2 regions of the Caballeronia sp. LZ028 genome follow, and region 2 is predicted to be linked to the other one. Evidence: riboswitches for the same ligand, from Rfam matches in the RefSeq annotation. Region 2 holds a riboswitch; the other holds the start of a gene.
What was found. A riboswitch is a leader RNA that binds a small molecule or an ion and turns the genes downstream of it on or off. The one in region 2 is predicted to bind cobalamin.
Positions count from the first base shown of each region.

Region 1 (6,272 bases), on a different contig from region 2:
CGCCCGAGACTGCCGGGCGGCTTCGTCTTCGTGTCGATGATGCGGCGCAGTTCGCCTTCGATGGCGCGGTCGAGCGCGCGGGGCATCGGGATGCCGTTATTCGTGGACATCGGAATTCCTTTCATGAGCGAGGGATGGAAGGCACGAGCGCTTCGTGCTCGCCATCGCGAATCAACGCGAGCGGATAGCCGAATGCGGCGCTCGCGCGTTCGGCCGTGAGCACGTCGGCGACGAGTCCCGCATGAGCGCCGCCGTTGCCGTCGAGCAGAAGCGCGTGTGTCGCGAAACGGCGCGCGAGATTCAGATCGTGGCACGAGAAGATTACGGTGCGCTTGTGCGCGCGCGCCGCGTCGCGCAACGCGTGCAGGCAATCGATCTGATGATGCAGGTCGAGATGCGAAAGCGGTTCGTCGAGCAACAGCAGCGGCGCGTTCTGGCACAGCACGGCGGCGAGCGCGACACGCTGGCGTTCGCCGCCGGAAAGCGTCAGCACGTCGCGCGACGCGAACGATGCGAGACCCAACGTTTCGAGCGCGGCGTGCGCGGCGGCGCGATCCTCGTCGCTCTCCCAGCCCCAGCCGGTGAGATGCGGAAAGCGGTTGAGCAGCACGGTATCGAGCACGCTCGCGCTGAAGGCGTCGTGCGCGGCTTGCGGCATCAAAGCGCGTGCGCGCGCGAGTTCCGTCGCGCGCCATGACGCGAGCGCGCGGCCGTCGAGCGACACGCTGCCCGATGCGGCTTTCGCAATCCCGGCGAGCACGTTGATGAGCGTCGTCTTGCCCGCGCCGTTCGGCCCGGCGATGCACCACATTTCGCCCGCTTCGATCGACTGCGTGAGCCCGTCGATGAGCGTGCGCTTACCCGCGCGAAGCACGATGGCGTCGAGCCGCAAAATCATCGCGGCCTCCGCAGCAGCATCCACAGGAACATCGGGACGCCGATCAATGCCGTGACGACGCCGACCGGCAATTGCGCGGGCGCGATCACCGTGCGCGCGACGAGATCGGCGGCCATCACCGCGAGTCCGCCCGCGAGCGCGGCGGCGGGCACGAGCATGCGCTGATCGTTGCCGAACGCGAGGCGCAACAGATGCGGCACGACGAGCCCGACGAAGCCGATGGTGCCCGCCGTCGTCACGGCGGCCGCCGCCGCGATCGATGCGACGAGATACACGCGCAGACGCAAGCGCTCGACCGGCACGCCGAGCGCGCGCGCGGTCGTATCGCCGCGCAAGAGCACGTTCAGTTGCGGTGCGACGGGAACGATGACCGCGAGCACGACGGCGAGCGCGATCAGCGCGGGCCATGGCGCCGCCGCGCCGTTGAGATCGCCCGTCAGCCAGAAGATCATGCCGCGCAAACGGTTCTCGGGCGCGACGCTCAGGATCAGCGTGATGAGTGCGCCCCATCCCGATGCGATCACGACACCCGTCAGCAAGAGCCTCGGCGATGCGTCCTGTCCGCTTTGCCACAAGTCCTTGCGCGCGAGTCCGAGGACCAGAACGATCGATGCGAACGCGCCCGCGCAAGCCGCGATATCGACGCCCCACCACGGCAGCGACCCGAGCATCGCGGCAAGCGCGAAGGTTGCCGCGCCGCCGGATACGCCGAGCACGTACGGTTCCGCCAGCGGATTGCGCAACAGCACTTGCAGCAGCGCGCCGGCGAACGCGAGCAATGCGCCCGACGCGAAGCCCGCGAGCGCGCGCGGCAGACGCAAGGTCAGCACGATGTCATCGGCGATATCGGGCGTCGCCGAGTGCGCGTGAAAGAGCGCGCCGATCGCACGCGATACGGGCAACGCGACGCTGCCCATCGCGAGCGACGCGACCAGCACGACGAGCGTCGCTGCGCCGAGCGCGATCCAGATCGCGGTGGCGCGGCTCGCGTCCATCGCGCGCGGACGTTCAGCCACGCGGCTCACGACGGATGCCAGCCCAACGTGATGTACGCGCCGCGTCGTGGCGTGTTGTACGAGTAGGCAAGTTCATAGTCCTTGTCGAACAGGTTGTCGATGCGCGCCGTGACGTACCACGACTTCGAGATGTCGTAGCGCGCCGACAGATTCACGATGCCGTAGCCCGCGAGCGTCGAATCGTAATCGCTGCGTTGACCGCTCACGATCCATTCGCCACCGACGCGCCACGGCCCGATCGTGCGATGCGCCGTCAGCGTCGCGAAATGCCGCGCGCGCCGCGTCAAATCCTCGTGATTCGTTTCGTCGACGGGATTCTGGAACGTGACGCCCGTGCGCACATCCGTTGCGCCGACGTGCCCCGCCCACGATCCCTCGATGCCCTGCACCTTCGCGCGCCCGACGTTCTGCGCGACATAGTAGAAGCCGCCGTCGGACACGTAATCGATCAAATTCGAATAGCGCGTCTGAAAAAGCGTCACGCGCACCACGCCGAGCGCATTCGATGCGTACTGCAACGCCGCCTCGACCGAATGACTCCGCTCCGGCTGAATCGACGGATTGCCGCTCAGCGGATAGTAGAGATCGTCGAAGCTCGGCGCGCGAAACGAGGCCGAATAGCTCGCGCTCGCCTTCCAGTGCGCGTCGAAGTTATACGCGTAGCCCAGATAGTAGCTGTTCGCGCCGCCGAAATCGGAATACTGATCGCGGCGCAGATTCGCCTGCAACTCGTTCGCGCCGATGTGCCCCACGTAACCCGCGAACATCGAATTCACATGACGGTCGGGCGCGCTGAACTGATCGGAATCGAGCGTCTGATCGAGATGCTCGTAGCCGAAGAGCAGCTTGTGCGCGTCGCTGATCCGCACGTCGTTCTGCCACGTATATTGCCGGTTCTCCGAATCGAAACGGCTCGTATAGACGCCGTTCTGCTCGATGTTCGCGCGGTCCTGCCCCTGCGCGATCGTGAAGTGCGTCGTCCAGTTATCCGTGACGCGGCCGTTCGCGAACACCGACGCCGAGCGCACGCGATCGTGCGTTTCGTTGATATCGGTCGGCTGGCCATAGGCATCGTCGAAACTGTTGATGCCGTTCGATTGCAGGAAGCGCACGCCCACGTCCCACTTGTCGCTGAACTCGTGACGCAGCGTCGCCGCGACGCTCTCGTTCAGATAGCCGTTCGCGTTCGGATTGGCGCCGGGCGCGATTCCCGGATCGATCGACGAGAAGCCGTCGGTTTTCTCGCGCGAGACGTTCACGCTGAAGGTCGTGCGGCCGTCCTTGTCGAGCGCGCCGCTCACGCCCGCCGATTGCCGCTGCGTGTGATAGCTGCCGTACTCGGCCTCGAAGTTGAAGCGCGGCGGATGCGCCTCGCCTTCCTTCGTGAAGATCTGCACGACGCCGCCAATCGCATTCGATCCATAGAGCGCCGACACGTTGCCGTTCACGACCTCGACGCGCCCGATCTGGTCGAGCATCAATTGCGATAGCTGTGCCGCGCCGAGCGACGCCGATTCGACGCGCACGCCGTCGATCAGCACGAGCGATTGCGACGACGCCGCACCGCGTATGAAAAGCCCCGAGTTCGAGCCCGGTCCGCCGTTGCGCGTGATCTGCACGCCGGGCGCGAGCGCGACGAGTCCGAGCGCGTCGCTTGCGTTTGCATCGGCGATGTCCTGCTCGTCAAAAAGCGATGTCTGCGGAATCGATTCGGCAAGCGGCTGCGGCGCGCGCGTCGATGTGACGACGACGGGCGCAAGCGTTTGCGTGCTGTCTTCCGTCTGGGCCGCCTGTGCAGCGCCGGCGAACGGCAAGGCGCCGATGGCCGCAACGAGCGCGCCATGACGGGAGAGACCGCTTCTGAGCGCGGCCAGTGGCAATACCATGTGTGAAGTGTTCCGTTTCGCGTGAGCGCGACCCCGCTCCCCGCGAGGACGATGCGCGACGAACGCACCGCGCCATGCGCGCCGATGCGTCGGACTCCGGCCGGTATCCGGGCTGGCGATCAATCGTCTCGCCTTCCCGCGCATGGCGCGCAGTGGCATCGACACGTTTCTTGCAGTCGCGCGCGTGCGACGAATTTCGACACGCTCGCGCGGCAAAAACGCGCATGAGACGACTTGCAACTTGCGTTGCGGTCGCTTACCGTTGCGGGGGCAGCACAGGTTGGCTCGTCGTCGATTGCGGCGACTTCGCTCCCTGTTTCCCGTTTGACTGCATCCACGAGATCCGCGGATGCGAGCACCAAAAGTGCGGCAAGTGTAGGAGCGCGGTTCGGGGCCGTCAAGAAAACCGCGCGGGCAGACTGGCGCGGCGCATGACGAATCGAACGAGAAGCGAAAGAGAAGCGGCCGGCCTGTCATCACGAGCGTTGCGGGGCGCTCGCGTTTTCTGCACACGAATGCATCGCGACATGCGCTTGATTCGAAGGATTAAGCGCTAGATCGCGTGTTGTTACGTCTCGAAACGAGACATTTATCGGAAGCTCCGTTGAACCGCGCTAAAATGCGAGGTCTTTAGAGGACGCAGCACATGCTCAACGAACTCGAATCACTGTCAGGAAACATCGGCCGGCTGATCCAGATCAGCGAGCGCCACAAGCAGGCGCATCAAGCGCTGCAGGAACAACTCGAACAGCTGCGCGCCGACTATGCGAACGTGCAGGCCGAGCTCGCGCAAGTGCGCGAAGAGCGCGATACGCTGCAGTCCGAACGCGATTCGCTGTCCGCGAAAATCGACGACGCGCAAATCCGCCTGAACGCGATTCTCGAAAAGCTGCCGCGCGGCAAGTCCGCGCAACATGCCGAGTCCGACAATCAACTCGATCTCCTCGAAACCGATTCCCAGGAAGCACATGAAACGGAATTGCACGGCGAGCATCATCAGGGAGAGAAGGCATGACGACCACGCAGATCGAAGTATCCATTCTCGGGCAGCCGTATCGTCTCGCGTGCTCGCCGGAAACCGAAGGCGCATTGCGTGAAGCCGTCGCGCGCGTCGACGCCGAAATGAACAAAGTGCGCAATGCAAGCAGCGTGCGCGGCACGGATCGCATCGCGGTGATGGCGGCGCTTTCGCTGGCGTCGGAATTGCTTAAGCTGCAGGACAGCGTGCGTCACGGCGAGGCCTTCCCCGCCGAAGAAATCCGCCGCACGATGCACTCGATGAACGAGCAATTGGGCGCGGTCATTGCGCAACACGAAGCGCAATAAGGCAGATGCGCGTCGAGTCAATCAGCGCGCAATGTCAATCGAAAAAAGAAACTGCCGAAGTAGGTTGAAGAGGCTGCAGAAGGCAAACGATTGGTGTAGAGTGACGTTTCCCTGCCTGGTACGCCAAGGTCATATATTCCTTGAACCAATGCTACATTGGCACGGTTGCGGAACCTTGCAGCACGGGCGCGCGCGTCGCTAGTCCGATGTACCCGAAGTGTTGCTTACCGCGACCAATCTTGAACCCAGGTTCAGGATGCCGGCCTAGCGGCTGTGGCGGGGACCTCATTCAAGAAACGGCATCGGTTTTTCCGATGCCGTTTTCGTTTGTCCCTGCCGTTCGCTCTTCGATTCATGCACACGACCATGCGCTACTGGCTGATGAAGTCCGAACCGGACGAAGCGAGCATCGATCATCTCGCGCACGCGCCGAAAAAAACCTTGCCGTGGACGGGCGTACGCAACTATCAGGCGCGCAACTTCATGCGCGATCAGATGCAGATCGGCGACGGCGTGCTCTTCTATCATTCGAGCTGCCCGGAGCCGGGCATCGCGGGCATCGCGAAAGTGTGCTCGACGGCATATCCGGATCCCACGCAATTCGATCCGAAGAGCGATTACTACGATCCGAAATCGACGCAGGAAACGCCGCGCTGGATGCTCGTCGACGTGAAGTTCGTGAAGAAGACGCCGCTCATATCGCTCGCCGCGTTGCGCGAACATCCAGAGCTTGCCGACATGCAAGTGCTCGCGCGCGGCAACCGGCTCTCGATCACGCCCGTGACCGAAGCGCAATGGCGATTTATTACCGAGCACCTCGTCTAACAAGGAACTTACGACTTCACGACTGCGACTAAATCCCGTCGCACGTACGCGATGTCACGGAGTCCTTCGATGCTCAATAAGAAAACCGCCGCCGCCTTCGCCCTGCTCGCGATGTCCGGTGCCGCGATTACGTTGTCTCAAACCGCCGCTGCGCAGACGGTGATAACGCAGCCACAGCCCTCGGGCGTGCTCTCGCTCTCCGCACAAGCGAGCGCGCAAGTGCCGCAGGATGTCGTCAACATCACGCTCTTCTACGAACAGGAAGCGGCCGATCCGTCGTCGCTCACCAGCACGCTCAATCAGCGCGCCGAGGCCGCGTTA
Region 1 covers NZ_JARUXN010000001.1:938,442-944,713, reverse strand. Annotated here, with positions in the region: gene cobT (nicotinate-nucleotide--dimethylbenzimidazole phosphoribosyltransferase) at 1-110, opposite strand, end outside; gene QCE58_RS04435 (ABC transporter ATP-binding protein) at 122-898, opposite strand; gene QCE58_RS04430 (iron ABC transporter permease) at 895-1,923, opposite strand; gene QCE58_RS04425 (TonB-dependent receptor domain-containing protein) at 1,920-3,800, opposite strand; cobalamin riboswitch at 3,881-4,178, opposite strand; gene QCE58_RS04420 (ATPase) at 4,447-4,815, shown strand; gene QCE58_RS04415 (cell division protein ZapA) at 4,812-5,126, shown strand; RNA gene ssrS (6S RNA) at 5,232-5,413, shown strand; gene QCE58_RS04405 (EVE domain-containing protein) at 5,493-5,951, shown strand; gene QCE58_RS04400 (SIMPL domain-containing protein) at 6,021-6,272, shown strand, end outside.
Region 1: linked by a shared signal. The riboswitch ahead of QCE58_RS04425 (TonB-dependent receptor domain-containing protein) and the one ahead of cobG (precorrin-3B synthase) in region 2 are both predicted to bind cobalamin.

Region 2 (6,272 bases):
TGCGACTTGCAAGGCGTCGCCGATCTCGCGCGCAAGCACATTCACGCCGCTCATGCCGCCCAGCAGCGGCACGATGGCGCTGCCATCCTGCGCGATGGCGAGCACGGGCGGTTCGTTGCCTTTGTCGGCGAGACAGGATGCGAGCGCGCGAATCACGATGCCCGCGGAACACAGCGCGACGATCGCCGCGCCCGACGCATACAGACCACGCACGTGCGCGCCGAAGTCGTCATACGCGATGTCCGCGCTCACGCGGCTCGCCAGTCCATGCACGCGCGATTGCGGAAAGCGCGCCTGAATGCGACGCGCGGTATCGAGCGCGCCCGCGCCGAGCACGACGATCGCCATCGGCATGGAAGCCTTCATGCGCGCCATTTTTTCCCCGGCACGACGAGCAGCGAGAAATACGGCGATGCCATCGGATCGACTTCATCGAGCGGCACGATGCGCTGGTTGGCCATCGTCGCGCGCTCGACATACAACGCGCGATCGTCGAGGCCGAGTTCGCCCAGCACGCGCCGCACTTTCTCGAAGTTGCGGCCGAGCTTCATGATGACGGCCGCATCGGCTGCTTCGAGACGGCGCTTCAGATCGTCTTCAGGCAGCACGCCCGACAGCACCGACAGACTCTGATTGCGATACACGAGCGGCACGCCGAGCACGGCCACGCCGCCGAGCATCGAGCACACGCCCGGCACGACCTCTGCATCGAAGCGTGCTGCGAGACGATCGTGCAGATACATGTATGAGCCGTAGAAAAACGGATCGCCCTCGCAGATCACGGCGACATCGCGTCCGGATTCGAGATGACCGGATATCGTGAGCGCGGCTTCGTCGTAGAACGCGCTGATGATCGTCTCGTAGCAGAGCGGCGGTTCGAGCGCTTCGGTCGTCACCGGATAGACGAGCGGCAGGCGCATCTGCGTATCGTCGAGATGCGATTCGATGATGCCGAACGCATTACCCTTCTTGCCCTTTGCGACGAAATACGCGACCACCGGCGCGGCCTTCAAAAACCGCAGCGCCTTCACGGTGATCAGCTCCGGATCGCCCGGGCCGACGCCTAATCCAAAGAGACGTCCACGCATCATTCGGCCTCCGAAGCAAGTGCGTTCACTGCGGCCGCTGCCATCGCGCTGCCCCCGCGCCGGCCGAGCAGCGCGACGAAGGGCACGCCGCGGCTATCGGCGGCGAGCATCGCTTTCGATTCCGCCGCGCCGATGAAACCGACCGGAAAGCCGAGAATGAGCGCGGGCTTCGGCGCGCCGGCATCGATCATGTCGAGCAGATGGAAGAGCGCGGTCGGCGCGTTGCCTATCGCGACGATCGCGCCTTCGAGTTGCGCACGCCATAGTTCGAGCGCGGCGGCCGAGCGCGTGTTGCGCATCGCGCGGGCGCGCTCGGGAATCGAGGGATCGCTCAAGGTGCAGATCACGCGGTTGTCGGCGGGCAAGCGCGCGCGCGTGATGCCCTCGGCGACCATGCGCGCATCGCACAGGATCGGCGCGCCTGCTGCAAGCGCCTTTCTTCCGATGCTGCCCGCGCCGGGCGAGAAGCGCAGATCGCTCACGATATCCACCATGCCGCACGCATGGATCAGTCGCACGGCGAGCTTCTCCAGATCGGCGGGAATGGCGGCGAGGTCGGCTTCGGCGCGGATCGTCGCAAAGGACTGACGATAAATCTCCGCGCCGTCGCGGATGTAGTCAAGCATCGGCATGGCTCCGGGCGAGCCGTTCGGCCGCCTCTTCGATGGTCAGATTGCGCGCGACGGCTCGTGCGTCGCGATGTAAGTCGTATCGTCCGGGCGCGACTGCGTAGAGCGTGACCGGAACCGGATGCGCCGCCGCGCACGAACGCTCGCAGCCGCTCAGATGCACCTGCGTCTCGTCATCCGAAGGCAGGAGCGCGGCGAGCCGGTGAGCATCGGCTTTGGTATCGGCACGGCTCTTTGCGCAGCCTTCCGAACCCGCGCACGCGATGAGGCGCGCGAGCGGTTCGTGCGCGCCCGTTGCGAGGCCGAGCGCGTGCAGCCCTTGCAGCACATCATGCGCTGAATGCGCCGCGAGGCCGGGAATCAGCACGCTTTGCCACGGCGTCATCGTCAGGCGGCTTGCGCCGTGTGCGTCGGCGAGATTGGCGAGCGCTTCGAGCGTCGTCGCATCGAGACGGCCCAGCGGCGTTTGCGCACCCGCGTACCACGTCGCGCGATGCGGCTCCTCGTGCGCGCCGAGACGCAGCGATGCATCGGCGGGTGCGCGTGTCCATGTCGCGATATCGGCGTCGAAACGCAAGGCGTCGAGAAAGCGCGCAACGGCGATACGCGCAAGCAGATCGCGCATGCGATGTTCTTCAGGCGTCGCCAGCGCGAGAAAGCTGCGCAACACGTTCAGGACGAACATCACGAGATCGTCGCGCGAGATCGCGCCGAGCGCCGGATCGCGCATCGTTCCGGCGAGGCCGAATGCGAAGCGCCCGCCATCGTCGATGGCGGAAAGCCAAACATCGTGCGGATGATCGAGCATCGCGAGGCGCTCGCCGGCGTCGAGCTGGAGCGCGAATTTCGGCGACAGCGCATGCAGCGACGCATCGGCCTGCATCGCATCGACGATCCGCGCGGCGAGCGCGCGCGTGCCGTCGTCCGCGAGCGGGCTCAGCATTACGTTGCGGATGTCGTCTGCGCCCGCCGTCGACGGGCCGAGGCCCGCGTCGAGGGCGATGTCGACGAGCGCGGCGTGGGCATCGTCGCGAATGCCGCGCAGTTGCAGATTCGCGCGATTGGTCACTTCGATCACGCCCGAGCCGCACTCGCGAGCCGCGCGCGCGACGGCCCGCGCCGCCCGCGTGCCCAACACGCCGCCCGCGAGACGCAGACGCGCAAGGCCGCCATCGCGCGCGGGCACGATGCGCATCAGGCCCGGGCATGCGGAAGCACGCGGCGTTGCGTTGAGCGATGAGCGGTCGAAAGAATTCAAAAGCGTGACCCGTTGGGCTTCGCGCGTGATGAGCGAACCGGTACACCCCGCCCGGTCGGCGTCGCGCGAATGCGTTGGGTCGGCAGGTCTCTTGGCTGGCAGGTCGACATTCGCGCCGGCCTTCCCGGTAAAAACCAGTGGCAGTGGAGCGCGGACTCGCTGCGTACAATTGCGGGGGCAGCCACAGTTTTGCTGTGTTCCCTTTTAAGCCCTCGGTCTCACGACCCCGGGCGCCGACGGACCTGTATTATGCCCGCTTTTATCGACCCTCCGAGCGCTTCCGGCATGTATCCGGGAACGCGATCGGAATCGCAGCAAGGAGACCGCGCATGTCGAACTGGCTGACCGTGGTGGGCATCGGCGAAGACGGCTGGCACGGACTTTCCCGCGCCGCGCGTCGCGCGCTTCTCGACGCCCAGTCGATTCACGGCGGCGAACGTCATCTCGCGTTGCTGCCGGATCGCATCGCCGCGCGCCGCATGCCGTGGCCGAAACCCTTCTCGCTCGATGCCGTGCTCGCCGACCGCGGCGACGGCAAGACGCGCATCTGCGTGCTCGCGAGCGGCGATCCGATGTGCTTCGGCGTCGGCGCGACGCTCGCGCGCGAAGTCGCCAACGGCGAAATGCGCGTCATTCCCGCGCCGTCGTCGCTGTCGCTCGCGGCGGCGCGCCTGTGCTGGGCGCTCCAAGACGCCGTCTGCATATCGCTCGTCGGGCGGCCGGCGGCGTCGCTGCTCGCGAATCTGCATCGCGGCGTGCGCCTCATCGTGCTGAGCGCGGACGGCACGACGCCCGCCGCCGTCGCCACGCTTCTCACCGCGCATGGTTTCGGCGCGAGCCGCATGACCGTCTTCGAGCATCTCGGCGGCAGCGACGAACGCCGCATCGACGAGCGTGCCGACGACTGGCGCGAGCCCGTCGTTGCCGCGCTCAATCTCATCGCGATCGAGTGCCGGACGCACGCCGGCCACGCCGGGCCGCCGCTCACGCCCGGTCTCGCCGACGACGCCTACCGCCACGACGGCCAGTTGACGAAGCGCGACGTGCGCGCCGTGACGCTCGCGCGCCTCGCGCCGCAGCCCGGCGAACTGCTGTGGGACGTCGGCGCGGGCTGCGGCTCGATCGGCATCGAATGGATGCGCGCGCATGGCGCGTGTCGGGCGATCGCGATCGAAGCGAACGAGAGCCGTCAGCGTCTCATCGAATACAACCGCGATGCGCTCGGCGTGCCCGCGCTGCAACTCGTCAGAGGCGAAGCGCCCGCCGCGCTCGACGGCCTTCCCGCGCCGGACGCGGTGTTCATCGGCGGTGGATTGACGGTGCCGGGCCTGCTCGATGCGTGCTGGGCGCGTCTGCGTCAGGGGGGGCGGCTCGTCGCCAATGCGGTGACGCTGCAAAGCGAGGCGGCGCTCGTCGAATGGCGCGCGCGCCACGGCGGCGAGCTGACGCGCATCGGCGTCGCGCAGGCGGAACCGCTCGGCAGCTTCGACACGTGGCGTCAGGCGCTGCCGATCACCGTCCTGCACGCGAGCAAACCGTGATGCGTCATGCGTGAAGAGACGCCGGAGAAAGCCGCGCCGCTGCGCAGCGGCTACACGACAGGAAGCTGCGCGACCGCGACGAGTCTCGCGGCCGCGCGCCTCTTGCTGCTCGGTGAGACGAGCGAGCGCGCGGAGATCGTCCTGCCGAAGGGCCAGCGCGTGACGATGATGCTTTCGTTCTGCCGCCGTTTACCCGATGAAAGCGCCGCCGCCGAAGCCGGCGTCATCAAGGATGCGGGCGACGATCCCGACGTCACGCACGGTGCGCTCGTGTTCGCGCGCGTGCGACTGTCGGAGGAACCGGGCGTGCGCTTTCATGCGGGCGCGGGCGTCGGCACGGTGACGCGCGCGGGCCTCGCGCTCGCCGTCGGCGAACCGGCGATCAATCCGATGCCGCGCAAGATGATGACCGAGCATCTCGACGCGCTCGCAAAAAGCGTCGGCTATCGCGGCGGTTTCGACGTGACCATCGGCGTGGAGAACGGCGAAGCGCTCGCGCAGAAGACGATGAATCCGCGCCTCGGCATCGTCGGCGGATTGTCGATACTCGGCACGACCGGCATCGTCAGACCGTTTTCGTGCTCGGCGTACATCGCGTCGATTCATCAGGGCATCGATGTGGCGCGGGCGAACGGGTATCGGCATATCGCCGCGTGCACCGGCAACCAGAGCGAGGACGCGATGCGCGCGCGCTACGGCCTGCCCGACATCGCATTGATCGAAATGGGCGATTTCGTGGGCGCGGTGCTCAAGCATTTGCGCCGCGCGAGCGTCGACAAGCTGAGCCTGTGCGGCGGCTTCGGCAAGCTGTCCAAGCTCGCGGCGGGGCATATGGATCTGCACAGCCGCAGTTCGAGCATCGACTTGCCGCTGCTCGCCGTCTGGGCCGCCGATGCGGGCGCGAACGCCGAACTGCTGGCGTCGATGCGCGCGGCCAACACGAGTCAGGAAGCGCTCAAGCTCGCACGCGCCGAAGGCATCGCGCTCGGCGATATCGTCTGCCGACGCGCGCGCGATGTCGCGCTCGACGTGCTGCCGCCAGGCATCGAAGTCGAGACCTTCGCGATCGACCGGCGGGGCAATATCGTCGGGAGCGCGGCATGACGCGCGTGCTGCTGCTCGGCGGCACCGGCGATGCGCTCGCGATCGCGCGTGCGCTTCCTGCGACGCACGTCTACAGTCTCGCGGGCCTCGGGCGCGTGCCGGGCGATCTGGCGTGCACGGTGCGCGTCGGCGGTTTCGGCGGCATCGACGGGCTCGTGCGATATCTGCGCGACGAGCACATCACGCTCGTCGTCGATGCGACGCATCCCTATGCCGCGCAGATGAGCCGCCACGCGTTCGATGCCTGCGCGCTCGCCGACGTGCCGCTCTGGGCGGTGCGCCGTCCCGTATGGCAGCCGCAGGCGGGCGACGACTGGCGCGAGGCGTCGGACTGGCGCGAGATCGTCGAATGCATCGCGCCGTTTCATCGGCCGCTTTTCACGCTCGGGCGCGAGGCGCTCGCGCATCTGCACGACATTCCCGCGTCGCAGCACTGGACGATTCGCTGTCTCGACGCGCATCCGGGCAACGCGCGCGCGAGCATTGTCGATGCGCGCGGTCCGTTCGATCTCGCCGGCGAGCGCGCCTTGTTCGACGCGGCGCGTATCGATGTCGTCGTCAGCAAGAACAGCGGCGGGCGGGCGACCGAGGCGAAGCTCGCGGTCGCGCGGGAGCGCGGTATCGCCGTCGTCATGCTCACGCGGCCCGCGCT
Region 2 covers NZ_JARUXN010000004.1:951,019-957,290, reverse strand. Annotated here, with positions in the region: gene cobJ (precorrin-3B C(17)-methyltransferase) at 1-375, opposite strand, end outside; gene QCE58_RS27190 (precorrin-2 C(20)-methyltransferase) at 363-1,091, opposite strand; gene QCE58_RS27185 (precorrin-8X methylmutase) at 1,088-1,714, opposite strand; gene cobG (precorrin-3B synthase) at 1,707-2,975, opposite strand; cobalamin riboswitch at 3,039-3,228, opposite strand; gene cbiE (precorrin-6y C5,15-methyltransferase (decarboxylating) subunit CbiE) at 3,305-4,516, shown strand; gene QCE58_RS27170 (cobalt-precorrin-5B (C(1))-methyltransferase) at 4,523-5,620, shown strand; gene QCE58_RS27165 (cobalt-precorrin-6A reductase) at 5,617-6,272, shown strand, end outside.